DNA from 2 places in the Bacillus sp. GM2 genome. Region 1 is predicted to be linked to the other one. Evidence: a T-box and tRNA genes for the amino acid it is inferred to sense, from the RefSeq annotation. Region 1 holds a T-box; the other holds one or more tRNA genes.
What was found. A T-box is a leader RNA that pairs with one kind of tRNA and senses whether it is charged. The one in region 1 lies ahead of ileS (isoleucine--tRNA ligase), so its partner is inferred to be a tRNA-Ile.
Positions count from the first base shown of each region.

Region 2: it encodes a tRNA-Ile, which carries the amino acid that the T-box ahead of ileS (isoleucine--tRNA ligase) is inferred to sense. The anticodon was not compared.

Region 1 covers NZ_JBRKSZ010000007.1:1,907,686-1,922,722, reverse strand. Annotated here, with positions in the region: gene sepF (cell division protein SepF) at 1-143, shown strand, start outside; gene ACVC9U_RS10735 (YggT family protein) at 154-420, shown strand; gene ACVC9U_RS10730 (YlmH family RNA-binding protein) at 555-1,331, shown strand; gene ACVC9U_RS10725 (DivIVA domain-containing protein) at 1,428-1,922, shown strand; T-box leader at 1,985-2,214, shown strand; gene ileS (isoleucine--tRNA ligase) at 2,266-5,034, shown strand; gene ACVC9U_RS10715 (TraR/DksA family transcriptional regulator) at 5,310-5,675, shown strand; gene lspA (signal peptidase II) at 5,720-6,259, shown strand; gene ACVC9U_RS10705 (RluA family pseudouridine synthase) at 6,261-7,175, shown strand; gene pyrR (bifunctional pyr operon transcriptional regulator/uracil phosphoribosyltransferase PyrR) at 7,352-7,900, shown strand; gene pyrP (uracil permease PyrP) at 8,096-9,400, shown strand; gene ACVC9U_RS10690 (aspartate carbamoyltransferase catalytic subunit) at 9,545-10,465, shown strand; gene ACVC9U_RS10685 (dihydroorotase) at 10,449-11,735, shown strand; gene ACVC9U_RS10680 (carbamoyl phosphate synthase small subunit) at 11,732-12,826, shown strand; gene carB (carbamoyl-phosphate synthase large subunit) at 12,811-15,037, shown strand, end outside.
Region 2 covers NZ_JBRKSZ010000007.1:425,633-440,669, reverse strand. Annotated here, with positions in the region: gene menD (2-succinyl-5-enolpyruvyl-6-hydroxy-3-cyclohexene-1-carboxylic-acid synthase) at 1-179, opposite strand, end outside; gene ACVC9U_RS03225 (isochorismate synthase) at 176-1,600, opposite strand; gene ACVC9U_RS03220 (1,4-dihydroxy-2-naphthoate polyprenyltransferase) at 1,869-2,801, shown strand; gene ACVC9U_RS03215 (TraR/DksA C4-type zinc finger protein) at 2,908-3,666, shown strand; partial or broken gene ACVC9U_RS03210 (glycogen/starch/alpha-glucan phosphorylase) at 3,700-6,100, opposite strand; gene glgA (glycogen synthase GlgA) at 6,087-7,541, opposite strand; gene ACVC9U_RS03200 (GlgC family sugar phosphate nucleotidyltransferase) at 7,538-8,566, opposite strand; partial or broken gene ACVC9U_RS03195 (glucose-1-phosphate adenylyltransferase) at 8,593-9,731, opposite strand; gene glgB (1,4-alpha-glucan branching enzyme) at 9,728-11,611, opposite strand; tRNA gene ACVC9U_RS03185 (tRNA-Glu) at 11,796-11,867, opposite strand; tRNA gene ACVC9U_RS03180 (tRNA-Ser) at 11,880-11,970, opposite strand; tRNA gene ACVC9U_RS03175 (tRNA-Asn) at 11,972-12,046, opposite strand; tRNA gene ACVC9U_RS03170 (tRNA-Ile) at 12,053-12,129, opposite strand; tRNA gene ACVC9U_RS03165 (tRNA-Gly) at 12,142-12,215, opposite strand; tRNA gene ACVC9U_RS03160 (tRNA-His) at 12,224-12,299, opposite strand; tRNA gene ACVC9U_RS03155 (tRNA-Phe) at 12,322-12,397, opposite strand; tRNA gene ACVC9U_RS03150 (tRNA-Asp) at 12,409-12,485, opposite strand; tRNA gene ACVC9U_RS03145 (tRNA-Met) at 12,530-12,606, opposite strand; tRNA gene ACVC9U_RS03140 (tRNA-Ser) at 12,631-12,723, opposite strand; tRNA gene ACVC9U_RS03135 (tRNA-Ile) at 12,731-12,807, opposite strand; tRNA gene ACVC9U_RS03130 (tRNA-Met) at 12,813-12,886, opposite strand; tRNA gene ACVC9U_RS03125 (tRNA-Ala) at 12,912-12,984, opposite strand; tRNA gene ACVC9U_RS03120 (tRNA-Pro) at 12,991-13,067, opposite strand; tRNA gene ACVC9U_RS03115 (tRNA-Arg) at 13,076-13,152, opposite strand; tRNA gene ACVC9U_RS03110 (tRNA-Gly) at 13,164-13,235, opposite strand; tRNA gene ACVC9U_RS03105 (tRNA-Leu) at 13,251-13,335, opposite strand; tRNA gene ACVC9U_RS03100 (tRNA-Lys) at 13,343-13,418, opposite strand; tRNA gene ACVC9U_RS03095 (tRNA-Thr) at 13,500-13,575, opposite strand; tRNA gene ACVC9U_RS03090 (tRNA-Val) at 13,591-13,666, opposite strand; rRNA gene rrf (5S ribosomal RNA) at 14,384-14,499, opposite strand; rRNA gene ACVC9U_RS03080 (23S ribosomal RNA) at 14,638-15,037, opposite strand, start outside.

The sequences.
Region 1 (15,037 bases):
TTGATTTCTTGAGCGGAACTGTATATGCTCTCGGCGGCGATATTCAGCGGATCGGAGCGGACATCTTTTTATGCACGCCTGAGAACGTCGATGTTTCCGGCACGATTTCCGAGCTCATAGAAGAAGAACATCAGAGGTGGTAAATCGCAGATGATCCTACTTTATCAAATTTTAAGCACGCTTATAACCGTTTATTCGTTTGCGCTCATTATTTACATTTTTATGTCTTGGGTGCCTAATGCAAGGGAGTCTTCATTCGGCCGGGTGCTTGCTTCACTTTGCGAGCCTTATCTCGAACCGTTCAGAAGGATCATTCCTCCGCTCGGGATGATTGATATTTCTCCGATTGTGGCGATTTTCATCCTGCGGTTCGCAGATGCAGGGCTTCTTGCGGTTTTTAGAATGCTCGGCGCTTTTTAAAGACATTATGCCGATCTCCCGTAAGACTTGCCGGTGGCAGCGGCGCCGTGGTTCAGGAGCGTGCCTTCAATCTTTGCGGGCCGAGTATCGGGCTTGGCTGTAGGCCAGGCCTCTTTACATAGAAAGGAAAGAGAATGAGCGATATTTACCAGCATTTCAGAAAAGACGAAGAGCCGTTTATCGACCAGGCTCTTGAGTGGAAAAGAATCGTGGCGGAACAGTACCGGATGAAGCTGACCGATTTTTTGGATCCGCGGGAACAGGTGATCCTGCAATCTGTCATCGGTCAGTCGGACGAAGTGAGGCTTGAATTTTTCGGGGGCTTCCCTGAGGCCGAACGAAAGAGGGCTTTACTATTCCCTGAATATGCCGAGCCGTCTGCCGAAGATTTTCAGCTTCAGGGCTGGGAAGTCATCTATCCGCAAAAATTCGCCTCCATCGAGCATCGCGAGCTTCTCGGCTCAATGATGGGCATCGGATTGAGGCGCCAAAAGTTCGGCGACCTGATCTTTTCGGACGGGACATGGCAGTTTATCTGTTCGGAAGAAGTCGCTGATTTTGTTTTCACCCAGCTGACACAAATCGGCAAGGTGAAAGTTTCCCTTGAAAAAATTCCGCTTTCAAAGCTTAAAGTACCGGAGCAGGATGTCGAAATAAGGGATGATACGGTTTCATCTTTGAGGCTTGATGCGATTTGCTCGGCAATGAGCAGGCAATCCCGGCAAAAAGCACAGGTTCTCGTGAAAAATGGCCTCGTGAAGGTGAACTGGAAAGTCATCGAAGACCCTTCATATGCACTGGCGGAAGGGGATATGGTTTCGATCCGGGGGTTTGGCCGCTTCAGGATGAAAAACATTGACGGCAAAACGAAGAAGGGCAAATGGAGATTGACGTTTGAAAAACAAAAATGACGCGTTTTAACAGTTTTTTCTCCGCCAGGTCGAATTTTGCTTTATAATGTTGACTAGGACAAGTGTACATAAAGAAAAATAATGGAGGTGGGCAGCATGCCTTTGACGCCAAATGACATTCATAATAAAACATTTACAAAAGCGTTCCGCGGCTATGACGAAGATGAAGTGAACGAGTTCCTGGCCCAGGTGAGAAAGGATTATGAGATCATTCTGCGCAAAAAAAATGAGCTTGAATCAAAGGTGAACGAGCTTGACGAACGTCTCGGCCATTTTTCGACGATCGAAGAGACGTTGAATAAATCGATCCTTGTCGCACAGGAAGCAGCAGAAGACGTAAAGCGCAATTCCGAGAAAGAAGCGAAGCTCATCATCCGTGAAGCTGAGAAAAACGCTGACCGGATCATTAATGAGTCTCTTTCAAAATCGAGAAAGATCGCGATGGAAATCGAAGAGCTGAAAAAGCAGTCAAAAGTGTTCAGAACCCGTTTCCAAATGCTGATCGAAGCGCAGCTTGACCTGTTGAAAAACGACGACTGGGATCATTTGCTTGAATACGAAGTAGACGCCGTCATGGATGAAAAAGAATAGAATTTCATTTACGTTCTTGACATATCGTCATCCGTTCGCATATAATACGTTCATAAATTGAGTGAAAAACGTTTGAGAGGGACAGACATTGATTTCTGAGAACAATAAAAGCGACCCGGGGGCGGTGTAAGCCCGGGATTGTTGGAATCGTTGTGAATCAGCCCTCAAGTTTCCTTTCTGAACCGTCCAGTAGGAAAGGACGTCCCATCACGTTACGATGTTTGAGCGGATAAGCCGAATCGGCTTGTCTAAAAGGGTGGTACCGCGAGATCAAAGCCTTCTCGTCCCTTATGGGATGAAAAGGCTTTTTTTGTTTTAGAAAAGATGTTTTGGAGGAATGGTAATGGATTATAAAGACACGCTCTTAATGCCGAAAACAGATTTTCCGATGAGAGGAAACCTGCCGAACCGTGAACCTGAAATTCAGGGGAAATGGGAAGATATGGACATTTACAGCCTCGTTCAGAAGCGAACCGAAGGCCGGCCGATGTTCGTGCTTCATGACGGACCTCCGTATGCGAACGGCGATATTCATATGGGCCATGCGCTTAACAAAGTACTGAAGGACTTCATCGTCCGTTCGAGATCGATGAGCGGCTATCATGCACCGTACGTTCCGGGCTGGGATACACACGGCCTGCCGATTGAAACAGCGCTCACGAAAAACAAAAAAGTGAAGCGCAAAGAAATGACGGTAGCCGAATTCCGCAAGCTTTGCGAAGAATATGCATGGCAGCAAATCGAAGGCCAAAAAACGCAATTTAAGCGGCTCGGTGTCAGAGGAGATTGGGAAAACCCATACGTGACGCTTAAGCCGGAGTTTGAAGCGCAGCAAATTAAAGTATTCGGCGAAATGGCGAAAAAAGGCTATATTTACAAAGGGAAGAAGCCGGTTTACTGGTCCCCTTCAAGCGAATCCGCTCTGGCTGAAGCTGAAATCGAATACCATGATAAACGCTCGCCGTCTATCTATGTTGCATTTGATGTAAAAGATGGAAAAGGTGTATTAACAAACGGCGAAAAAATCGTCATCTGGACGACAACGCCGTGGACGATCCCGGCCAACCTCGGCATCGCCGTACACCCTGAATTGGAGTACAGCGTCGTTGCTGCCGGAGGCGCGCGCTATGTGATGGCAAGCGCGTTGATTGAAAGCGTGGCAAAAGCGATCGGCTTTGAAGATCATGAAGTCGTTCAAACCGTTAAAGGAAAAGACCTGGAGCATATTGTCGCGGTTCATCCTTTATACGGCAGAGATTCGCTTGTCATGCTCGGTGAACACGTAACAACAGATGCCGGTACAGGCTGCGTCCATACTGCTCCGGGACACGGGGAAGACGACTTTAACATCGGTCAGAAATACGGACTTGACGTGCTTTGCCCGGTTGATGAAAAAGGACATATGACGAGCGAAGCCCCTGGTTTTGAAGGACTGTTTTACGATCAGGCCAACAAGCCGATTACAGAACAGCTCGAAGAAAAAGGCGCTTTGCTGAAGCTCGATTTCATCACCCACTCCTATCCGCACGACTGGAGAACGAAAAAACCGACCATTTTCCGTGCGACCTCCCAATGGTTCGCTTCTATCAAAGACTTTAGAGACGAGCTTCTTGACGCGGTGAAAGAAACAAAATGGGTGCCTGAATGGGGCGAAACGCGCCTCTACAATATGATCCGCGACCGCGGCGACTGGTGTATCTCAAGACAGCGCGCATGGGGCGTGCCGATTCCGGTATTTTATGCCGAAAACGGGGAGCCGATCATCACGGATGAAACGATCGACCACGTTTCTGAACTATTCAGGGAGCACGGTTCGAACATTTGGTTTGAAAAAGAAGCGAATGAACTGCTTCCGGAAGGCTTTACTCACCCGGGAAGTCCGAACGGCAAGTTCACAAAGGAACAGGACATCATGGATGTCTGGTTTGATTCAGGTTCGTCACATCAGGCCGTACTGGAAGAGCGCGATGATCTTGTAAGACCTGCGGACTTGTATCTGGAAGGTTCTGACCAATACCGCGGCTGGTTTAACTCATCGATTTCGACAGCCGTTGCCGTAACGGGTAAAGCACCTTATAAAGGTGTGCTGTCACACGGTTTTGCCCTTGACGGAGAAGGCCGCAAAATGAGCAAATCGCTCGGCAATGTCGTTGTTCCGGCAAAAATCATGAATCAGTTCGGGGCCGATATTTTAAGGCTGTGGGTTGCGTCTGTCGACTATCAAGCAGATGTCCGCGTATCTGACGCGATCTTAAAGCAAGTCGCAGAAGTGTACCGGAAGATCCGCAACACGTTCCGTTTCCTTCACGGAAACATTGCCGATTTTGACCCGGCGAAAGATGCAATCGCTGTGGAAGAACTTCGCGAAGTCGATCAGTACATTTTGATCAAACTGAACAGCCTTATTGAAAAAGTCAAAAAAGCATATGAAGAATACGATTTTGCGGTCATCTACCATGCTGTCCACAACTTCTGCGCGATCGAGCTCAGCTCGTTCTATATGGATTTTGCCAAAGACGTCGTTTATATTGAACACGCCGATCATAAAGACCGCCGCAGCATGCAGACCGTTTTTTACGAAACGCTGCTTGCGCTTGTCAAGCTGATCGCGCCGATCCTGCCGCATACTGCTGACGAAATGTGGAGCCACTTCACATTCGTATCGGAAAAAAGCGTGCAGCTTACCGATATGCCGGAAACAAGAGACATTCCAAATGCAAAAGAGACGGAAGAAAAGTTCGACAGCTTCATGAAGCTTCGCGACGATGTTCTTAAAGCGCTTGAAACAGCGCGTAATGAAAAGATCATCGGAAAATCTTCGGTTGCGAGCTTGACGCTGTATCCAAATGAAGAAGCAAAAGCGCTGCTTTCTTCGATCAAGGAAGACGTCAAACAGCTGTTCATCGTGTCAGAGCTTGCCATCGGCGGAACGGAAGCCGAAGCGCCTGAAGATGCGCAGACATTTGAAACAGGAAAAATCGTCGTTGCTCAGGCAGAAGGCGAGACTTGTGAGCGGTGCCGCATGGTTTCCAAAGAAATCGGCCAGGATGCCGATCATCCGGAGCTTTGCCCTCGCTGTGCCGGAATTGTGAAGACGTATTATCAAAATTAACCACGAAGCGGTTCGGAGTTTTTCCGAACCGCTTTTAGTATGCCGCCAAACCCTATCAGGCCTGCTAAGTAAGTGTTCGCGAATATAAAAAGGATGGCAGCTAACCGCCAGGCGTCCTGCCTGAACGCTGCCGCCATCACATCCTGTGAAAGGCCGGAGAAAGGATGCCATTGCTGACATCGTTTTGTACGTCAGGAAAAATCTTTTGGGCTTGGATACCGGCTTTGTCGGTAACACTAAGGTCACAAACGATAAGAGCAGGAGTTGATGTAGGCGTGAACGATCAGCTGGCGGCAATTCATACCGAACTTCTTCAAATGAAGGAAGAACTGGAAGCAAGGCTTTTTGAATACTCCTTTTTTCAGCAGGATTCTCAAGGCATCAATTCGTATCAGCAGGCAACACTTATGTATCATGTCAAAGAAGAGCTTCAGGATGTGCTTTTGGCCCTTTCAAAAATCGAAAACGGAACATACGGCATTTGCGAAGAAACGAATCAGGCAATTCCGCTGGAAAAAATGGCTATTCTGCCGACGGCGCGCACCGCGAACGATTTTTTATATCATGCCCAGTTTGAAAAAAAGACGCTTCCTATTTGGGCTGAGACGGATGAGACGTTCAACCGGGCGCTCTACTCATAACATTCTGCAAGAGGGGAGGGCTTTTGCCCTCTTTCAGGATGTCAATGAATATTCCTTTACTCCTTTTCTTTTTCTTGTTAAAATGCTTAAATGAAGAGAAACAGAAACTGGAGGAACGGTTTGTGCCTTATTACATAATTGCAGTGCTCATTATCGGTATCGATCAATTTACAAAATGGCTGGTCGTCAGCAAAATGGAGTACGGTGAAAGCATCCCCGTCATCGACGGTTTCTTTCAAATTACGTCGCACAGGAATACAGGCGCGGCATGGGGCATTTTGGCCGGACAGATGTGGTTTTTTTACATCATTACCACGGCGGTTATCATCGGCATTGTTTACTACATTCAAAAACATGCCAAAGGACAAATCCTGCTCGGAACCGCTCTCGGATTGATGCTTGGCGGTGCTGTCGGCAATTTTATCGACCGCGTGTTCAGGCAAGAAGTTGTCGATTTTATACACGTGACGATCGTCAATTATCATTATCCGATTTTCAACATTGCCGATTCATCTTTATGTGTCGGTGTCCTGCTCTTATTTATACAAATGCTGTTAGACGGAAAGAAGAAGAAGGAGCTGTAACATGGAGCATTTTGATATGACCGTTCATGAAGAACATAAAGGTGAACGGATTGACAAGTACTTGACCGCAGTTGAAGCGGATTGGTCGCGGACTCAGGTGCAGCAGTGGATTAAAGAAGACCGCGTGCTGGTGAACGGAAATGCGGTCAAAGCCAATTATAAAGTTCAGGAAGGGGATGCGGTGTCAGTCCATGTTCCCGAACCGGAACCGCTGGATGTCACGGCTGAACCGATGGATCTTGATATTTATTACGAGGATCAGGACGTCCTGGTCGTCAACAAGCCGCGCGGAATGGTGGTTCATCCGGCTCCCGGCCATCTGACGGGGACGCTTGTCAACGGTTTGATGGCGCATTGTGACGATCTGTCAGGCATCAACGGCGTGATGAGGCCGGGCATCGTCCACCGGATTGACAAGGACACTTCAGGCCTGTTGATGGTTGCCAAAAACGACATGGCGCATGAGTCGCTCGTGAATCAGCTTGTCAACAAAACGGTGACGAGAAAATACACCGCGCTTGTCCACGGCGTCATCCCGCATGACCACGGGACGATCGACGCGCCGATCGGCAGGGATAAAAAAGACAGGCAGAGTATGACGGTCACAAGGGAAAATGGAAAGCATGCCGTCACTCATTTTGAAGTGATCGAACGGTTCGACGATTTCACTGTTGTTGAATGCCAGCTTGAAACGGGGCGAACCCATCAAATTCGCGTGCATATGAAATATATCGGTTTTCCTCTGGCGGGAGATCCGAAATACGGCCCGAAAAAGACGGTCGATTTCAACGGCCAGGTGCTGCATGCGGGCGTATTGGGATTTGACCATCCGCGTACGGGAGAATATGTTGAATTTGAGGCGCCTCTGCCTGACGACATGAAAAATCTCCTCGACAAAATTCGAAATAAACGTTGACAGACGTTTTCTTTTTTGAAATAATAAATGCAGTTAAATCAGATTCTTTAACACAGTCCAGAGAGGCTGAGAAGGATACCGGACAAGCGAATCAATGAATTCGTTTAAAGACCCCTCTCTGCCTTTATGCAGAAGGGGTTTTTGTTTTATCCTTTAAAAGATACGGGGTGCTGGCCATGCAAGAACAAGAAAAGGCTGTTGTGCTTGACGAACAGGCGATCAGAAGGGCGCTCACAAGAATCGCCCACGAAATGATTGAACGAAACAAGGGAATGAACAACTGTATCCTAGTCGGAATCAAAACGAGAGGCATTTATCTGGCCAAACGGCTTGCCGAACGGATTGAGCAAATCGAAGGAAACAAAGTCACCGTAGGAGAGCTTGACATCACCCTTTACAGGGATGATCTCTCCAAAAAAACGTCCAATGAAGAGCCGCTTGTCAAAGGAGCGGACATTCCGGCGGACATCACCGATCAAAAGGTGATCGTCGTCGATGACGTGCTTTACACTGGACGGACGGTCAGAGCGGCCATGGATGCGCTCGTCGATGTCGGGCGGCCTTCATCCATCCAGCTCGCGGTGCTTGTCGACCGCGGCCACAGAGAGCTGCCGATCAGAGCCGACTATATCGGGAAAAACATCCCGACATCGAAAACCGAAAAGGTCATGGTTCAATTGGAAGAAGTTGACGAACGCGACCTTGCGGCGATTTATAAAAAGTGAATGACAATCCTTTTTTAAATGCATTCCAGTGAGTTTGCAAAGAGGGATAGAACGAAAGATAGCCGCCTCACTATGCGGCGGATCTTTGTCTGCCTCTTTGCGCAAATTTAAGCAAAGAGGCTTTTTTAATGGGCGCAATCTTTTCAGGATATGAAGACATCATAGACAGTGAGTCAACCATCAGGAGGAAAAAATATGAGTCAGAAAAAAGTGAACCTCGGTGTCAGAGAAGTACCAAAACCTTTGAATTGGATAACTTTCAGCCTGCAGCATCTGTTTGCCATGTTCGGGGCGACGATCCTCGTGCCAAAGCTTGTAGGCTTAAGCCCGGGCGTGGCCCTTATTACAAGCGGGCTAGGAACGCTTGCATATCTCTTGATTACAAAAGGACAGATCCCGGCTTACTTAGGTTCATCCTTTGCATTTATTGCACCGATTATCGCGGCAAAAGCCGCCGGAGGCCCTGGTGCGGCCATGATCGGCGCATTTATGGCAGGCATCGCCTACGGGCTGATCGCCCTTCTCATCCAGCAGCTTGGAACGGACTGGCTGATGAGGCTCCTGCCGCCTGTTGTCGTCGGTCCGGTTATTATCGTCATCGGCCTCGGGCTGGCAAGCACGGCAGTCAATATGGCCATGTATGAAGATTCTGGAGCAAAAGAGCTCGTCTACAGCGCAAAACATTTTGGCGTCGCAGGATTCACACTCGCGCTCACCATAATCTGCGCGATTTTCTTAAGAGGGTTTTTCAGCCTGATTCCGGTCTTGATCGGAATTATCGGCGGATACTTGTTCGCCCTGACCCAGGGAATTGTCGACTTCCAGATGGTTCTTGACGCCAAATGGTTTGCTGTTCCTGATTTCGTGCTTCCGTTTGTCGACTATACACCGAGCGCGGCGGCTGTCGGAATCGGAATCGCCATGGTGCCCGTTGCTTTCGTGACAATGTCAGAACATATCGGCCACCAAATGGTATTAAGCAAAGTCGTCGGTCAGGATTTCATTAAGAAGCCCGGGCTTCACCGCTCGATTTTCGGCGACAGCGTCGCAACGATGCTGGCATCATGCATCGGCGGACCGCCGACAACGACATACGGAGAAAACATCGGCGTACTCGCTATCACAAGAGTATTCAGCGTATTTGTCATCGGCGGAGCGGCTGTCATTGCACTGTGCTTCGGGTTTATCGGCAAAATTTCGGCCCTGATCAGCTCTGTCCCTTCTGCAGTCATGGGAGGCGTTTCCTTCCTGCTGTTCGGCATCATCGCATCAAGCGGACTGCGCATGCTGATCGATAACAAAATTGACTTGGAAAACAAGCGAAACCTGATCATCTCATCCGTCATTCTCGTCATCGGAGTGGGCGGCGCATTTATCAAAATCTCAGGGTTCGAGCTGTCAAGCATGGCGCTTGCAGCGATCGTCGGAGTGGTTTTAAACCTTGTCCTGCCTGAATCAAAGGGAGATCAGGACGGGATTGAAATAGAAGAACATATTTAAAAACCTTTTAAATGAAGTCCAGAGAGGCTTGAAAGGGTTGCGGAGAGAGAAGTGCAAAAAAGCGCATTCTCTGGTTCACTGTACCCCAAGCCGTTGTGGCTTGGGGTTTTTTACGGGAAATTTAAAGCCTGAGGGGGAGTAAAAATGAAACACTTGACCGCAATGAATGAGCTTAGTCTTGAGGATATTCACGAGCTGATTGAAGAGGCGAGAGAGCTGAAAAAAGGAAAGTCCGAGTCCGTCCTCTCCGGAAAATTTGCTGCCAATCTGTTTTTTGAACCGAGCACAAGAACGCGCTTCAGCTTCGAAGTGGCTGAAAAGAAACTCGGCATGAATGTGTTGAACCTGGACGGTGTTTCAACAAGCGTACAAAAAGGAGAATCATTGTACGATACCGTCAAGACACTCGAATCCATCGGCGCCGATGTATGTGTGATCAGACACTTTCAGGATCATTATTATGATGAACTTATCGGACACGTCGGCATTCCGGTGATCAATGCCGGAGACGGCTGCGGTCAGCATCCCACTCAATCTTTGCTCGATTTGCTGACGATTCATGAGGAATGGGGCGGATTTGCCGGACTGACGGTATCTATACACGGAGATATCAAACACAGCAGAGTGGCAAGATCGAATGCCGAAGTGCTGACAAGGCTCGGAGCAAAGGTTCTTTTCTCAGGTCCGGACGAATGGCGGGATGAAGACAATCCCTACGGGACATACGTGTCGCCTGACGAAGCGGTCGCGAATTCGGATGTGGTGATGCTTCTCCGAATTCAGCACGAACGCCATGAGAAAAAGGCGGCAGAACGGGATTATCTTGAAACTTTCGGATTGTCGCTCAAGCGGGCGGAGCTCCTGAAAAAAGACGCGGTCATCATGCACCCTGCGCCTGTCAACAGAGGTGTCGAGATTGACAGTGCACTGGTCGAATCAGCTCAGTCGAGAATTTTCAAACAAATGGAAAACGGTGTATATATCAGAATGGCGGTTTTAAAAAGAGCGCTTCTAAACGGCGAAAACAAAAAAAGGGGAGAACAGGCTTATGTCTTATTTAATTAAAAACGGCTTCATACTCGACGAAAAAGGTGAAAAAGTACAGCGCGATATCAGGATTGAAGGCGATGCAATCAGCGAAATCGGAAGCCTTGAGGCCGCTTTGGGAGAAACGGTCATCGATGCGGATGGGCTTTTCGTCTCGCCGGGGCTTGTTGACCTTCACGTTCACTTCAGAGAGCCGGGCGGCGAGAAGAAAGAAACGATCGAAACAGGTGCAAAAGCCGCGGCGAGAGGCGGATTTACAACTGTCGCCGCAATGCCGAATACGCGGCCTGTCCCCGATACGAAAGAGCAGATGGAGTGGCTCGTCAACCGCATTGACGAAACGGCATCTGTCAGAGTGCTCCCGTATGCTTCCATCACCATCAGACAAACAGGCCAGGAAATGACCGATTTCGAAGGGCTGAAAGACGCAGGTGCGTTCGCGTTTACCGATGACGGCGTCGGCATTCAAACGGCGGGGATGATGTATGAAGCGATGAAAAAAGCGGCTTCGATCGATAAAGCGATCGTCGCTCACTGTGAAGACAATTCACTGATCTACGGCGGCAGTGTACACGATGGGGAATTTGCCAAAGCCAACGGTTTAAACGGGATTCCTTCAGTGTGCGAAGCGGTTCACATCGCAAGGGACGTGCTTCTTGCCGAAGCGGCAGGCTGCCATTACCACGTCTGTCATATCAGCACGAAGGAATCGGTCAGGGTCGTCCGCGATGCCAAAAAAGCGGGAATCCGCGTGACAGCGGAAGTGACGCCGCACCATCTGCTCCTTTCAGACAGCGACATTCCCGGTCTTGATACAAATTATAAAATGAATCCGCCGCTCAGAAGTCCGGAAGACAGGGAAGCGCTCCTTGAGGGGCTTAGAGACGGAACAATCGATTTTATCGCAACGGATCATGCCCCTCATACAGAAGAAGAAAAACAACAGACCATGAGCCTTGCGCCATTTGGAATTGTCGGCTTGGAGACGGCTTTTCCGCTCCTTTACACGCACTTTGTCAAAACGGGGAAATGGACGCTGAAACAGCTGCACGATTATATGACGGTCAAACCTTGCGAGGCGTTCGGACTTCCTTACGGGAAGCTTGAAGCCGGACGGTCTGCGGATATTACGCTCATTGATCTTGAACGCGAAGAAAAAATTGACAAAAGCACCTTTCTTTCTAAAGGGAAAAACACGCCGTTTGACGGCATCAGCTGCTTCGGCTGGCCGGTTATGACAATGGCAAAGGGAAAACTCGTTTACCAAGAGGGGAGACTTGTAAAATGAAAAGACGTCTTGTACTAGAAAACGGAACGATTTTTGAAGGGGAAGCATTCGGCAGCCTGGAAAACACCATGGGAGAAGTCGTCTTCAACACGGGGATGACAGGCTATCAAGAAATCCTCTCAGACCCGTCATACTGCGGACAAATTGTCACACTGACCTACCCGCTGATCGGGAACTACGGGATCAACAGAGACGACTTTGAATCCATCACCCCTTATGTGAAAGGGTTTATCGTAAAAGAGTTATGTCAACTTCCGTCAAACTGGCGCTCTGCTTATACACTTGATGAATATTTAAAAATGAAGAACATCCCGGGACTCTCAGGGATTGACACGAGAAAGCTGACAAGAATGATCAGAACGGCAGGTACGCTGAAAGGGGTATTTGCCGGCCCGGAAGAAGATGCTGAGACTTTGGTTCAAAAGCTGAAAGAAACGAACCTTCCGACCGATCAGGTCAGCCAAGTTTCAACAAAAACGGCATATCCGAGCCCTGGGAGAGGGAAGCGAATCGTGCTTGTCGATTTCGGAATGAAGCACGGCATCTTAAGAGAGCTGAACAAGCGCAAATGCGATGTGATCGTCGTTCCTCACAATGTAACGGCAGAAGAAGTGATGCAGCTGAAGCCTGACGGTGTAATGCTGTCAAACGGACCCGGAGATCCAACGGACGTACCTGAAGCGATTGCGATGATTCAAAACATTCTCGGCAAGGTTCCATTGTTCGGCATCTGTCTCGGCCATCAGCTGTTTGCCCTCGCCTGCGGAGCAAAGACGGCGAAAATGAAATTCGGACACCGCGGTTCAAACCATCCGGTTAAAGAGCTTGCAACCGGGAGAGTATCAATTACGGCTCAAAACCACGGCTATACCGTATCGTCCGTTGAAAACACGCCGCTTGAAGTGACGCATGTGGCGATTAATGACGACACAATCGAAGGGCTTAAACATAAACACGAGCCGGCTTTCACGGTTCAATACCATCCGGAAGCCTCACCGGGACCGGAAGACGCCAACCATTTATTTGATCAATTTTTACACATGATTGAAACTACAGAGAAAGAAGGGGAAGCGGTATGCCTAAACGCGTAGATATCAAAAAGATTTTGGTGATCGGATCAGGGCCGATTATTATCGGGCAGGCGGCGGAATTTGATTATGCGGGTACACAGGCCTGCCTCGCTTTAAAAGAAGAAGGCTATGAAGTCATTCTCGTCAACTCGAATCCTGCGACAATCATGACGGATACGGAAATGGCCGACCGCGTTTATATCGAACCGCTGACGCTTGAATTTTTAACACGGATCATCCGCAAAGAGCGGCCGGACGCCATTTTGCCGACATTGGGCGGGCAGACGGGCCTCAACTTGGCGGTCGAACTGTCCGAGCACGGCATTCTGGCTGAGTGCGGTGTTGAAGTGCTCGGCACGAAATTGGCGGCGATCCAACAAGCGGAGGACCGCGACTTGTTCAGAACTCTGATGAATGAGTTGAATGAACCGGTTCCGGAAAGCGAGATCATCCACTCGCTCGAGGAAGCGCGCGAGTTTGTCGGGCGCATCGGCTTCCCCGTCATCGTCCGGCCGGCATACACGCTTGGCGGAACAGGCGGAGGCATCTGCTCAAACGAAGACGAGCTGAAGGAAATCGTTGAAAACGGCTTAAAAATGAGCCCGGTTCATCAATGTCTGCTTGAAAAGAGCATCGCCGGCTACAAAGAAATCGAGTATGAAGTCATGAGAGACTCGAGCGATCACGCAATCGTCGTCTGCAATATGGAAAACATCGATCCGGTCGGGATTCATACCGGGGACAGCATCGTTGTCGCGCCGAGCCAGACGCTGAGCGACCGCGAATACCAAATGCTTCGCAATGTATCGCTGAAAATCATCCGCGCGCTTGAAATCGAAGGCGGCTGTAACGTTCAACTGGCGCTTGACCCGGACAGCTTTCAGTACTACATCATCGAGGTAAACCCGCGGGTCAGCCGTTCATCAGCGCTTGCCTCAAAAGCGACGGGCTATCCGATCGCAAAGCTTGCCGCCAAAATTGCCGTCGGTTTGTCTCTTGACGAAATGATGAATCCTGTTACAGGAAAAACGTACGCATCTTTCGAACCTGCACTCGACTATGTCGTTTCAAAAATACCGCGCTGGCCGTTTGATAAATTCGAATCGGCAAACCGCAGGCTCGGCACACAGATGAAAGCGACGGGCGAAGTGATGGCGATCGGAAGAACGTGGGAGGAATCTCTCCTTAAAGCGGTCCGTTCTCTTGAAGCGGATGTCTACCACTTGGAACTGAAAGATGCCGGTGAGATCTCGAATGAAGTGCTTGAAAAACGGATTAAAAAAGCGGGAGACGAACGGCTCTTTTACTTGGCCGAAGCGTTTAGAAGAGGATACACAGTCAGCGATCTCCACGAATTTTCGGCAATTGACCTGTTCTTCCTGCACAAGCTTGAGGGAATCATTCGCTTTGAAGAGAAGCTGAAAGCCGGGCGCGGCGACCTCGGTCTTTTAAAAGAAGCGAAAGAGCTCGGTTTTTCAGACCGCTTTATCAGCCTTCTCTGGGAGATGTCTGAACGAAAGCTTTATGATCTTAGAAAAGAAGCAGGCATTATGCCTGTTTATAAAATGGTTGATACATGCGCGGCTGAATTTGAATCGGAGACACCGTATTTCTACAGTACGTATGAAGAAGAAAACGAATCGGTCAGAACGGACAAAAACAGCGTCATCGTTCTTGGCTCGGGTCCGATCCGGATCGGCCAGGGGGTCGAATTCGATTATGCGACCGTGCATTCGGTCTGGGCGATCAAAGAAGCCGGCTATGAAGCAATCATTATCAACAACAATCCTGAGACGGTTTCAACGGACTTCAGCATCTCCGACAAGCTCTACTTTGAGCCGCTTACTGTTGAAGATGTCATGCATATCATCGATTTGGAGCAGCCGAAAGGCGTCGTCGTTCAGTTTGGCGGACAGACTGCGATCAACCTTGCCGACGAGCTCGCGGAGCGGGGCGTTGCTATTCTCGGAACATCCCTTGAAGATTTGGACCGCGCCGAGGACCGCGACAAGTTCGAACAGACGCTTGAAACGCTGCATGTACCTCAGCCGCTCGGAAAAACGGCGACATCTGTGGAAGGCGCCGTTGAAATCGCAGCAAACATCGGCTATCCGGTGCTTGTCCGCCCATCGTATGTACTTGGGGGACGTGCGATGGAAATTGTCTACCAGGAAGCAGAGCTTCTCCATTATATGGAGAATGCAGTGAAAATCAATCCGCAGCACCCTGTCC
Region 2 (15,037 bases), 1.5 Mb from region 1:
AAAAACGCAGCGGATCTTTCATCCACATGGATATGAACATTGATGTCCGGATGACTCGCGGCCAAAATCGCAAGGGGCGTCGATCTTGATCCCGGGCAGATGACCGCTTCTGTCACGCCTGCAAGAGAAAGCTCATCAATAAAATTCCCTATATATTTTGTAATTGGATTTTCAGTCAACGGATATCGCCTCCAAGTGCAGACAGCATCGGCTTCATCTTAATTTGCGTTTCTTCGTATTCCATATGAGGATCGGAATCAGCCACAACTCCGCAGCCGGCAAAAATTCTGGCCTCTTTTGAATCGATAAGTCCTGACCTGATCGCCACCGCGAATTCCCCATTGCCGGACATGTCGATCCAGCCCGTCGGTGCCGCATACCAGCCCCTTGACATCGGCTCCAACACCCTGATGACCTCAATCGCTTTTTGCTGAGGCGCTCCTCCGAGCGCAGGAGTTGGATGAAGCTTCTCGATTAAATCAAAAAGCGAGGACTCCGCATTGATTTTGCCGACAATCGGCGTATACAAATGCTGCACATTTTTTGTTTTGTACAGTCCCGGCTTGGCCGGCTTTTTGATATTGCTGCAATTTGACAATAGCGCCTGATGAATCATATTGACGACAATGTCGTGTTCGATAAGGTTTTTTTCATCGTTTAACAGCTCAAGACCGAGCATCCGGTCCTCCTGCTCACTTTCGCCTCTCTTGATTGAACCGGCAAGGCAGGTCGACAGCACGTTGTCTCCGTCTTTTTTGACCAGTCGTTCAGGTGACGCGCCGACAAAACTTTTGCCGTTTTCTTCAATAGCGAATATATAGCTCGTTTTTTGTTCAGACATCAGATTGAATAATACTCTGTGAAGTTCGACAGGCTGGTCGAACGTTAAAAGGATCTCTCTGGCGAGCACCACTTTATCGTATTTCCCGTTTTTAATGTCGTCTGTCGCCCGCCGAACCGCTTCAAGCCATTCAGGAACATCAAGCTCCTCCTTGGCAGTATATCGCGCATGACTGTTTTCGGGATAACGGGAATCGTCCGCCTTGATCAGCTGTGAAGCAGCGCTCTTTATTTCTTCAAGTACTTTGCGCACATCCTCTTCAGGAGCCTTCCATCTATTGACCGTTATGAACGTTTCCTCTCCGTCCTGTGTCAGCATAGCGGTAGGAATAAAAAAAGCGCCTTCCTGGTAGCCGTTCCAATGCTGCTTGCGATCTTCCAGCGGATCAAATGAAAAACCGCCAAACAGCAATGGCCCCACCGCTGCCTGACTCGTGCATTGATCTTCGTGGAAGTGAAAGGTTTTCTCTTTTAAGCGCTCCCATTTTTCATGTACAGCCTGATAACGTCCGGCATCCTTCAGGTCTGTGGAAACCAAAACTTCCTTTCCCAGTCCGACAAGCGTCAGTCCGCCGTCGGGATCAGACCAGAAGAACCGTTTCCCGGCAAATTGTTCTTCCCCATTTATGAAAAAGGAAAGAGCATCTATGCTCTCAATTTTTCTGGAATAACTTATTAAAACAGCATGGTTGACTTTTTTGACGATGTTTAATGCTTCAGGCGCTTCCCTTAGGAAAGTGCGCTGCACTGTTGTCACCATGATACATTCCTCCAAAATCCGTAAAATGCTTTTATAACCATACACCTGCGAACGGTATGTGTCAACAAAACGACACTTTATTAACAAGTGCCCTTCCCTATTATAAACGTAATCGGCCGATTGAAAAAGACAAGGTCATTTAATATTTTTGAATTGCTGGACGGCCGCTTTTTTTCTAACAATATCACCCATTATATTGACACCTTTTTTAACTTTTTCTAAACTTAGTATGGACGTGTACGTATTAAAACTAAAGGAGTCATACTATATGCAGCATCAATCACTTTCAGGGAGTGTTTCTGAAATAAAGCCGGAAAAATGGCGCGTATGGTGGATGTTAACAAGACCCCATACACTGACAGCCGCCTTTGTCCCTGTAACGCTCGGGACCGTAATGTCCCTTGAATCGGGAAAAATTGATATCTGGCTGTTTTTAGCTATGCTGGCCGCATCAATATTAATTCAAATCGGAACGAACTTATTCAATGAGTATTTTGATTTTGTAAGAGGACTTGATAATGAAAACTCGGTCGGCATCGGCGGTGCTATCGTCCGCTATGGAATGAAGCCAAAGACGGTATTATACCTGGCTTACGGACTGTTTGGAGCAGCCGTTTTACTCGGCCTGTACATCTGCGCTTCTTCAAGCTGGTGGCTTGCGCTGATCGGATTAGTATGCATGGCCGTCGGCTATCTTTATACGGGCGGGCCGTTTCCGATCTCCTATACGCCGTTCGGTGAAATTATGTCGGGCGTTTTTATGGGAATGGTCATCATTCTGATTTCATATTATATTCAGACCGGCGGGCTGACTTGGAACGTCTTTCTGATCTCCCTTCCGATTACGATTTTAGTCGGAGGCATCAATCTTTCCAATAATATCCGCGATTTGGTCGGAGATAAAGAAAACGGAAGGAAGACGCTGCCGATTTTAGCTGGAAGAAAAAATGCCGTACAGATTTTGAGCTGGGTTTTTGCTGTTTCCTATATATTGATCGGTATATACATCGGCTTTGAGATCGTTTCTCTGTGGAGCTGCCTTGTTCTTTTGAGCCTGCCGAAACCGATTAAAGCCATCAAGGAGTTTAAGGAAAAAGAAAAACCGGCGGAACTGATGGTCGCCATGAAATCAACGGCGCAGACGAACACCTTTTTCGGCCTTTTGCTCGCCATTGCCCTGCTCATTCAGTATATTTTTTAAAAAAGAGCCTTTACGGCTCTTTTTTTTGCTTTTATTTACAAGAAAGTTCTGTTTGAATTCGTTCATACTAAAAACGCGAGCACTTTAAAGAAACGAGGCGATGCATGTGCTAACAAAAGAACAGTTGACAAAACTAGAAAATGAACTGAAAGCCGGAAAAGAACAGATCGTCAGCCGCTTTAAAGAAAACGGACATTTTGGCATCGATGTGACGCACCCGTTCAACTCGACGGGCGATCTTTCGGCTTATGACAACCATCCGGGAGATGAAGGTACAGAACTGTACGAACGCGAAAAAGATCTTGCTCTTTTTGAACATGAAAGAGAGCATTTGCACGATATCGAACATGCTCTGGCTTTGATCGAAAAAGGAACATACGGCCGCTGTGAAGTATGCGGAAAGGATATCCCGTATGAAAGGCTGTCCGTACTGCCAACCGCAACGACGTGCAGCGAACATTCGTCAACCGTCTCCGTTTCAAAAGACCGTCCGATTGAAGAAGAAGTGCTGAACCCCCCGTTCGGACATTTTGAAAAAGACGAAGAAGACGAAAACGTCGCATACGATTCAGAAGACGCTTACCAGGACGTCGAACGTTACGGCAATTCTGAAACGCCTCAGGATCTGGCCGTTCCGCCGCTTTCATACAGCCAGATGTACATGGAATATGAAGAGCCGCTCGGATATGTCGAAGATTACGAAAACTATGCCGCAACAGACATTACCGGCAAAGAAGTAACCGTCTACCCGACGAAAGAACACGAAAAATATGAAGACCTTCTTGATGAAGAAGGCATCATGACCTCTTTCGGCGATCTCCCGGCTTATGAAAAGGACCCTTATACTGAAGATGAAGAAGACTAAGCCCCGCGGGTCAGGGGCTTAGCGTTTTTAAATTCAGCGGTGATACGGTTTAATTCCCCAAATGTCTTCCGCATACTCCCGGATCGTGCGGTCGCTTGAAAAGTATCCGGCATGCGCGATGTTTGTGACGGCTTTTTCGGCCCAAAGACGCTTATTCAAGTAGTCTTTTTGAATCCGTTCCTGCGCTTCAATATAAGAAGCAAAATCTTTTAAAACGAAGTATTCATCATTATAAGCGATCAGCGAGTCATAAATTGGCTCAAATTCGCCGGCTTCCCCTTCGAAAAAACCATTGATCAGCTGATCGGCCGTCTGTCTGATCCTCGCATCATGCTGATAGTATTCCCTTGATAGATAGCCGCCTTTTTCAGTGTAGTTCAGCACTTCATCCGCCTTTAAACCGAACGTGTAAATACACTCAGGCCCCACCCTCTCAAGCATTTCTATATTGGCACCATCATGCGTGCCGATCGTCAAAGCCCCATTGATCATGAACTTCATGTTTCCTGTACCGGAGGCTTCTTTGCTTGCCGCAGATATTTGCTCGCTGACATCTGACGCCGGAAAAATACGCTCGGCGGTTGATACCCGGTAATTTTCCAGAAAGATGACATTGATTGATTGTCTGACATCCGGATCATGATTGATTTTATCTGCGACTGAATGGATCAGCTTGATGACCTTTTTGGCATAATGATAAGTCGGCGATGCTTTTGCTCCGAAAATAAATGTTTGCGGATAAATGGCAAAGCCTTTGTCTTCCTTCAGCCTGTTGTACAAATACATGATATGGAGCACATTTAAAAGCTGGCGCTTATAAGCGTGGAGACGCTTGACTTGAACATCGAAGATGCTGTCAGGATTAATGGCGAAGCCGATGCTGCCTTTCATCATGTCTGCCAAAAGCTGCTTTCGTTCCCTTTTGATACGCTGAAACTTTTCAAGAAACGCGGAATCGCGCGCAAACGGACGAAGATCCAGGAGGCTTTCCGGTTCTTTCAGCCACCTGTCCCCTACCGCTTCAGTAATCAGATTCGCCAGCGGCGGATTTGCCTTTAACAGCCACCTTCTATGTGAGATGCCATTCGTTTTATTATTGAATTTAAAAGGGAAAACAGAATAAAAGTCGTTCATTTCCCGCTCTTTTAATATGGTTGAATGAATGTTGGCTACGCCGTTAACACTGTAGCTTCCGACAATCGCCAGATGGGCCATTTTCACTTCGCCGTGGGCGATGACGGCAAGCTTTTCGATCCTACCCCATTCACCCGGGTATTTTTCCCACAGCCAGCCGCAAAACCGCTCATTGATCTCCTCAATGATCATAAAAATTCTCGGCAGAAGCGGTTTAATTAAATCGATCCTCCATTTTTCCAGCGCTTCGGCAAGCGTCGTATGATTCGTATATGAGATCGTATGTACGGTAACATGCCACGCTTCATCCCACGTCATTTTTTCTTCGTCAAGCAAAATTCTCATCAATTCCGGCACCGCCAAAGCGGGATGGGTGTCATTGATATGGATCGCGACTTTTTGGTGAAAATCATGCAGTGACGGGTGAGTGTTCTTATAGCGTTTCACAATGCTTTGCAGGCTTGCCGATACTAAAAAATACTGCTGCTTCAAACGGAGAATCTTGCCTTCGTCATGCGTGTCATCCGGATACAGGCATTCAGATACAGCTTCTGTCTCGCGCTTATACTTCAAAATATTCGGTTCATGATGGAGCGAGCAAGGCTCCGCATTCCACAGCCGAAGGGTGTTGACCGTCTTGGTCTCATAGCCGATGATTGGGATGTCGTGAGGCACGGCTGTCATCACTTCCGCATCTTCCTGCCAAAAGCGGAGGCGCCCTCCTTCCTGCGCCATCTTGACCCGCCCGCCGAAACGAACACAAACAGCCTGATCGGCGTTGCGGATCTCCCATACGTAACCATGTTTGAGCCATTGTTCAGGCAATTCGACTTGATGACCGTCGACGATTTTTTGTTCGAAAAACCCATGCTTGTAGCGAATCCCCATTCCATGCCCGGGAAGGTCGAGCGAAGCCAGTGAATCCAAAAAGCACGCCGCGAGCCTGCCCAATCCCCCGTTGCCAAGGCCTGCATCCATTTCGGCCTCTTCGATGTCTTCAAGACAAATGCCAAGCTCTGAAAAGACCTTCTTGGACAACTTCACGAACCCCGAGATTGAGGAGGTTTTGGCCGAGCAGTCTGCCCAGGAGAAACTCAATCGATAAGTAATAGGTCTGTTTATTTTGGTTGGAGCGGCTCCTTTCATTGGTCTCGATCCAGTTTGCGCTGATATGTTCCCTGACCATGATGCCGAGCGTCTGATACTGGTCAAGCGTTGAAGAGTCCCGAAAGCTTTTTCCGCACAACCGTTCAACACGTTTCAAAAAGCATTGTTTAAAGCTTTCTTTACTTGAGAACATGCGCTTCCCCCTTTATCTCCCGGCTGTATAACCGCTGATACTGACGGGCTGACAAAGCCCAGCTGACATCATGTGTCATCGCTTTTTGAACGATCCTGCCCCACTCTTCTTTCCTGTGATAAAATGACAGTGCTCTTTTGATCGTATGCTTCATATCATGGGCGTTAAAATGGGCGAACGTAAAACCGTTGCCTTCACCGGTTGTTTCCCGGTAAGCGGTCACCGTATCATGAAGCCCGCCTGTTTCCCTGACAACCGGCACCGCGCCGTACCTGAGGGCAATCAGCTGTCCAAGACCGCACGGCTCGAATTTTGAAGGCATCAGGAAAAGATCGCTCGCGGCATAAATCTTGCGGCTGAGCGGTTCATGAAAACCGATATACGCCTTGCACCTGTCCGGAAAAGCATGCTCCATATAGCGGAAGTAATTTTCAAATTCCGCTTCTCCGGTTCCTAAAACGATCAGCTGCATGTCTTCTTCTTCAAACAGTTCATGCAATACCCGCTTGATCAAATCGAAGCCTTTTTGCTTCGTCAGCCTTGCCACCATGCTGATGAGCGGAATGTCTTCATTCACCGGCAGACCGAATGTCTTCTGGATCACAGCTTTATTTTTCCGTTTTCCGTCCCGGTTGACGGCATCGTAATGATAATCGATGTGCGGATCGTTTAAAGGGTCGTACAGCACATCGTCAATCCCGTTTAAAATGCCTGTCAGTGCATCCTTCTTGTCTGACAGCACCCCTTCAAGCCGCTCGCCGTAGTATGGAGTCAAGATTTCATCGCGGTACGTCGGACTGACCGTTGTCACCTGATCAGCGGCGATAATGCCGCCTTTCATATAATTAATGTTCCCATAAAACTCGAGCTTTTCGGTCGTGAAATGGGAAATATCAAGTCCGAGCAGGTCATGAACCGCTTCCTTCGGGAAAATGCCCTGAAATTGAAGGTTATGAATTGTAAATACGCTTTTCATGTGCTGATAGAACGGCTTTTTTCGATATTCTTCTTTTAATAAATAATTGACCATCCCTGTGTGCCAATCGTGGGTATGGATGACATCAGCTTCAAAATTCAGCGCGTATAGTGCTTCCAAAACAGCCCGCGAGAAAAAAGCAAACCGCTCTCCATCATCATAATGGCCGTAAAGGGAATCCCGATTAAAATAATACCCATGATCAAGAAAATAATAGGAAACTCCGTCATGTTCAAGGTGTTCAATGCCGCAAAACTGCCTGCGCCACCCGACGCGAACCTCGCATTCAGCCGTTTTAACCATCCGTCTTCTGACGTCTTCCGCAATCAAACTGTATTTCGGCATCATGACGACCGTTTCTATGCCTAAAAGGGCGAGCTCTTTCGGGAGCGCCCCGGCGACATCGGCGAGCCCGCCTGATTTAACAAACGGCACACATTCAGAAACAGCAAATAAGACTTTCAAGAGTTCATCAGCGCTCCTTGTATGGCTCCTTTTTTTAATATGAAAGGGAGGCTCATGGTGCCGGACATTTCGATATGATGGCCGATTTTGACGTCCTTGTCGCAGATGACGTGCTCAAGCCGGCAGTTTTCTCCGATCCTTGTTTTTTGCATGACAACGCTGTTTTTGATGGTTGTTCCTTTTCCTACGTGAACCCCTCTGAACAAGACCGAATTCTCAACCTCACCTTCGATTACGCACCCATTAGCGATAATCGATTGCTTTACCCTGCTGTTTTTAGCGTATTTTACAGGAGGATCGTTTTTTATTTTTGTGTAGACAGGCTGGCCCATATGAAAGACTTGCTCCCGAAACACAGGCTGGATGAGGTTCAAACTATGAAAAAGGTAGCTTTCGGGAGAGTCGATCACGGCGGTATACCCTGAATGCTCATAGCTGTTGACGGATAGCGAACCACGCTCTTTCCGGCAGACTTCCTCAAAAGATTGCGCTCCTCCGGCGCAATGCCCTTCAGCCATCTCCCTCAACAGACTTTTCTTCGTAATATACAAGCCTAAAGGCTTTCCTTCTTGACAAACTTCAGTCAGATCACACCCGGATTCAAGGTGCTGTTTGAGCACTTCTTGAAAAGGTATGTGACAGACCGTATAGCTGTTTGCCACAGCAGCATATGGCTGAGTGCTTCTTTGAAAATAATCGAGATGCTCCGCAAATTGCCGAAACGAACCAAGCCCGACGTGCTCATCATGGGGAATCGAAGACGGAAGAAAGAAAAGACCGTCCCTTTTCCTGTTTAAATCCCACTCTTTTCCCGATCCTAAATGATCCATCAAGGAACGATACGGAGACTTGGAAAATACAGCGACACTCCGAATGCCTGCATGAACCATGCCTGACAACGCAAAATCGATCAGCCGGTACCTTCCTGCAAACGGCACGGCTCCGATCGAACGGCCGGCCGTTAAATCCTGAAGAGAGTGCTGGTTAACAGCTGCATCAATAATTCCCAGCATTTGATTATTCATTGGCACCATCCGCCTCTCCGTGTTGTTTAAACAACCTTATGTTTTTTGACATATTCCTCTGTGATCAGCAGGACTTCGCCATCTTCCCCCTTCGCGCGAAAACCGTCCGGAATTCGTATTCCTGCCGATGCAATAGCATTTTCGATCTCAACATGCTCTCCAATTGAAACGTCATGCATCACGACTGAACGTTTAATCGCGGAATGTCTGCCGATTGCAACGCGCTGAAAGATAACCGAACGGGTGACAGCCCCATATACGGCGCACCCTTCGCTGATGAGCGATTCTTTGATGTCCGCCTGCTCGGCAACAAACTGCGGCGGTAGGTTCGGGGCGACGGAATAAATCCGCCAGTTCCGTTCGAACAGGTCAAGCAGAGGATGATCTCCAAGCAGATCCATATTAGCTTCCCATAAACTTCTGACCGTACCGACATCCTTCCAGTACCCTTTAAACGGATAAGCGTTCAGCTTCTTTTTTCTTCGAGAAGAGCCGGTATGATATCTTTACCGAAATCGTGGCTTGAGCCGGATTTTTTTTCATCGCGTTCCAACGCCTTTTCAAGCACGCTCCATTTGAAAACGTAGACACCCATCGATGCCAAGTTGCTCTTCGGATATTTCGGCTTTTCCTCGAAGCTTGTAATCTCCATCTTGTCATTGGTATGAAGGATACCGAAACGGCCGGCTTCTGCCCAGCTCACTTCGATGACGGCAATGGTGGCATCAGCCTGTTTCTCCGCGTGGTATTCGAGCATTTTTCCGTAATCCATTTTGTAGATATGATCTCCTGATAGGATGAGTACATGTTCAGGCTGAAGCTCTTTTAAAAAATGGCGGTTTTCATAAATCGCGCTTGCCGTTCCTTTGTACCACTTCACTTCCGACGCTTCCGCATAAGGGGACAAAATGGAGACCCCGCCGTCATTGCGGTCAAGATCCCATGGCTCGCCGATGCCGATATATGAGTTTAATAAAAGCGGTTGGTATTGAGTCAGCACACCGACATGATGAATTCCCGAGTTGGCGCAGTTGCTGAGGGCAAAATCAATGATTCTGTACTTGCCGCCAAATGGAACGGCCGGTTTTGCGAGGTTTTTCGTTAAGGCATTCAGCCTGCTTCCCTTGCCGCCAGCCAAAAGCATAGCCACACATTGTTCTTTCATCCCTTTTTCGCTCCTCTCTTTTTGACTGCTCTGAAAACCGCAGCTCCCAGCGGAGGGACTGTCATGCTGATGCTGTATGGTTTGCCGTGCAGAACGCCTTCTTTTGCTTGAAGGCGTTTCGGGTTGATTTGGTGTGAACCTCCGTATTTTGCATCATCGCTGTTAAGCACTTCGATATATTCGGTTTGAAAAGGGACGCCGACCCGATATTCGTGATAAACGGAAGGCGTAAAATTGCAGACGATAATCAGCGCTTCACCGGGCTGTTTTCCATAGCGGATAAACGATACAATCGACTGTTCCGCATTGTTGACGTCAATCCACTCGAATCCTTGCTGCCGATGATCATTTTCATACAGAATACGGCTTTTTTTGTAGAGGTGAAGAGCCTCCTTTGTAAACATCCGGGCCTTGCGGTGCATGTCAAAATCGTCCAAGAACCAATCGAGCTCTTCTTCGTCTTTCCATTCATCAAATTGAGCAAACTCACCGCCCATAAAGAGAAGTTTTTTTCCCGGGTGCAGCGTAAAATAACTGATCAGCAGGCGGTACTGGGCGAATTTCTGCCAGTAATCGCCGGGCATCTTATGAAGCAGAGACTTTTTGCCGTATACCACTTCATCGTGGGAGAACGGCAGGATGTAGTTTTCTGAGTAGGCATATATTAAGGAGAATGAAACAAGATGATGCAGGTGTTTTCTTTGTTCTGGGGAAGCTTCCATATAGGTTAATACATCGTTCATCCAACCCATATTCCACTTATAATTAAACCCGAGACCGCCTGCATAGGTCGGATGCGTCACAAGCGGCCAGTCTGTGGAGTCCTCAGCAATCATTAAAAAGTGGGGATCTTTTGCAAAAACCTGTTCATTTAAAGTTTGAATAAATTCGACGGCAAAGCCGTTCGCTTCAGGCTGAGGACGGTTTGGCCAATACAGGAGGTTTGCAACTGCATCGACTCGAAATCCATCTATATGATACATCTCGATCCAATACAACGCATTCGAGATTAAAAAACTGCGAACTTCTCGTTTTCCGAGGTCAAAATTGGCGGTCCCCCATTCCCAATTTTCCCTGTCATGCTCGTGTGTATATTCATACAGCGGCATACCGTCAAACAAATACAAGCCGTGGTCATCTTTGCAGAAATGGCCGGGAACCCAATCCATAATGACGCCGATCTCATGCTGATGGCACTGGTCGATAAAATACATCAAGTCACGCGGTTCGCCATATCTGCTCGTCGGACTGTAGTACCCCGTTGTCTGATAGCCCCATGAACGGTCAAACGGGTGCTCTGTCAACGGCATCAGCTCGATATGTGTGAATCCGTGTTCTTTGACGTAAGGAATGACTGTTTCGCTCAGTTCCCGGTATGTGAAAAAACGCCCATCCGCTTTCTTTTTCCATGAACCGACATGAAGCTCGTAGATGGAAATCAGTTTTTCATACACAGCTTTTTGCTGCTTTTTCTTTTGCCACTTTCGGTCGCCCCATGGGTATCCGTCCAATTGATAAGTGATCGATGCCGTTTTCGGCCTGACTTCAGAAAAAAAAGCATAAGGATCGGCCTTCAATTTTGTTTCATTTGCGGCTGTGATCATTTCATATTTATACAGCTCCCCTTCTCCGATGCCGGGGATAAACAGTTCCCATATGCCTTCCTGATGACGCTTCTCCATTTGATGCAGGGCACCGGACCAGCCGTTAAACGTTCCGGCGATTCGAACTTCCTTCGCATTCGGGGCCCAAACACAGAACCGAAAACCTTGGCGGCCGTCCTGTTCCATCTGATGAGCGCCGAAAAATCTGTAGCATTCATAAAGCCGACCTTCATGAAAGAGATGCACTTTAATATCCGAGGCACTCACATCAGCCATTGATTTCATCCTTTCTGCCACTATATTTAAAGATTACTCTTTTATTCGCATAATATGGCTTGATCCCTTACGTGAAAGCGCTTCTTTTTATTGACAAAGTTCAACAATATCCTTTTTGAACATTGACTGAAGTCATACAGGCATAAAAAAACTCCGCATCATAATGATGCAGAGTTTAACATGATGACCCGTACGGGATTCGAACCCGTGTTACCGCCGTGAAAGGGCGGTGTCTTAACCACTTGACCAACGGGCCTTATTGAAAAAATGGCGGAGAAGGAGGGATTTGAACCCTCGCGCCGCTTACGCGACCTACACCCTTAGCAGGGGCGCCTCTTCAGCCACTTGAGTACTTCTCCATGGCTCCGCAGGCAGGATTCGAACCTGCGACCGATCGGTTAACAGCCGATAGCTCTACCACTGAGCTACTGCGGAATATCATGGTGGGCCTGAATGGACTCGAACCATCGACCTCACGCTTATCAGGCGTGCGCTCTAACCAGCTGAGCTACAGGCCCATGATATGCAAATGGAGCGGGTGATGGGAATCGAACCCACGACATCAGCTTGGAAGGCTGAGGTTTTACCACTAAACTACACCCGCATTTCGCATGGGGCGGTTGATGGGAATCGAACCCACGAATGCCAGAGCCACAATCTGGTGCGTTAACCACTTCGCCACAACCGCCGCAATATATAAAATTGTAAAATGGTGGCTCGGGACGGAATCGAACCGCCGACACACGGATTTTCAGTCCGTTGCTCTACCAACTGAGCTACCGAGCCTTTATTTAAAATGGCGGTCCGGACGGGACTCGAACCCGCGACCTCCTGCGTGACAGGCAGGCATTCTAACCAACTGAACTACCGGACCATTTTGATTGCACCTTTCGGGGACTTCTCATTTAATGAGTAAATTGGTTGCGGGGGCAGGATTTGAACCTGCGACCTTCGGGTTATGAGCCCGACGAGCTACCGAACTGCTCCACCCCGCGATGATCAAAATAATGAAAGATATATGGCGGAGGAAGAGGGATTCGAACCCCCGCGGGCTTTGACACCCCTGTCGGTTTTCAAGACCGATCCCTTCAGCCAGACTTGGGTATTCCTCCGTAACAATGGTGGACCTTGTAGGACTCGAACCTACGACCGGACGGTTATGAGCCGTCTGCTCTAACCAACTGAGCTAAAGGTCCTTTAATAGCGGCGGAGGGAATCGAACCCCCGACCTCACGGGTATGAACCGTACGCTCTAGCCAGCTGAGCTACACCGCCATGGTGAATATTAAAGATAACAAAGTGGAGCCTAGCGGGATCGAACCGCTGACCTCCTGCGTGCAAAGCAGGCGCTCTCCCAGCTGAGCTAAGGCCCCAAATAATGGTCGGGAAGACAGGATTCGAACCTGCGACCCCATGGTCCCAAACCATGTGCTCTACCAAGCTGAGCTACTTCCCGTTATATAATGGCGCGCCCGAGAGGAGTCGAACCCCTAACCTTTTGATCCGTAGTCAAACGCTCTATCCAATTGAGCTACGGGCGCATAGATGATCAAGCGGAAGACGGGATTCGAACCCGCGACCCCCACCTTGGCAAGGTGGTGTTCTACCACTGAACTACTTCCGCAAAATAGATTGGCAATGCGGATGAAGGGACTTGAACCCCCACGTCTTTAAAAGACACTAGAGCCTGATTCTAGCGCGTCTGCCAATTCCGCCACATCCGCATGAAAATGGTGAGCCATGAAGGACTCGAACCTTCGACCCTCTGATTAAAAGTCAGATGCTCTACCAACTGAGCTAATGGCTCCAATACTGCAATGAAAGCTGAAGACTTTTTCGAAAGCTATCTGTCTTTTTTTAGCAACTTTTATATTGTATCATAAAATCGTGGTGCCGGCAAGAGGACTTGAACCCCCAACCTACTGATTACGATTCAGTTGCTCTACCAATTGAGCTACACCGGCCCATTCCAATATGAATGGTGGAGGATGACGGGATCGAACCGCCGACCCTCTGCTTGTAAGGCAGATGCTCTCCCAGCTGAGCTAATCCTCCTCGTCAGTTGTTCTCGATCTGACAAGGACTATTATATACGGGAATACACCCATTTGTAAAGGCTATATTAAAAAAATTTTATTTTCAGTTTATTCTATCACAACAGACGAATATGCATACTTCGTTCCGCTTAATCCGTATATTGCATCAAAAGCTTCAGAGCAACATTTATCCCTATGTACTGCTTATAAAATAGATTCTTCAGACGATCCGTGAATTCCTGTCTTGTTCCCATGGCAAATTTGTATTCGAATTGATTTCTCAAAACAATTTTAAGTCCTTTTCGAACGATAAGCAATGTAATTGGCTTCTCGACTCTCTCTATCCCAACTCTTAATAGCCAAGCGACGTGTTTTGAAAATGAGTGTTGTGCGGCTCAAAATATATGCATTCATTTGTCAATCCTCCAGCTACCTCAATCCCTCGAAATCCATTTGCCGGAACATGGCAGCATCCACTCTTCTATTTGCATGAGTTTTACTCCCTGGCTTCACTGATTTTATGCATGCCAACGTGCTTATTGGCTTCACTCCGCTTTAAAATTTGGATTTGAACACCCAGAACACGGGCCAGAGAAGATGAAGGCAGCTTGCCTATTCTTCACACTGTTTCGCGGAGCCTGAAGGGTTGAAATCGTCTATGCACTCCTTCCCTTCCGGTATATACAATCGAACAGCCGTAAAAAAGACCAGCTTATATAAGCTGGTCTTCTTAAGCGCTTGGCGGCGTCCTACTCTCACAGGGGGAAGCCCCCAACTACCATCGGCGCTGAAGAGCTTAACTTCCGTGTTCGGCATGGGAACGGGTGTGACCTCTTCGCTATCGCCACCAAACTATTTGCCTTCAGGACGAAGGTACTAGACGTTCCTCACAGGATGTGAGGGCGGCCTTTAGCCGAGTTTCCTTGCCTTTGGCTGTTGAGAGGTGTTCTCTCAAAACTAGATAACGGTCAGACGATTCACAAAAGTTTTTGGGTTAAGTCCTCGATCGATTAGTATCTGTCAGCTCCATGTGTCGCCACACTTCCACCTCAGACCTATCAACCTGATCATCTTTCAGGGATCTTACTTCCTTGCGGAATGGGAAATCTCATCTTGAGGGGGGCTTCATGCTTAGATGCTTTCAGCACTTATCCCGTCCGCACATAGCTACCCAGCGATGCCCTTGGCAGAACAACTGGTACACCAGCGGTGCGTCCATCCCGGTCCTCTCGTACTAAGGACAGCTCCTCTCAAATTTCCTGCGCCCGCGACGGATAGGGACCGAACTGTCTCACGACGTTCTGAACCCAGCTCGCGTACCGCTTTAATGGGCGAACAGCCCAACCCTTGGGACCGACTACAGCCCCAGGATGCGATGAGCCGACATCGA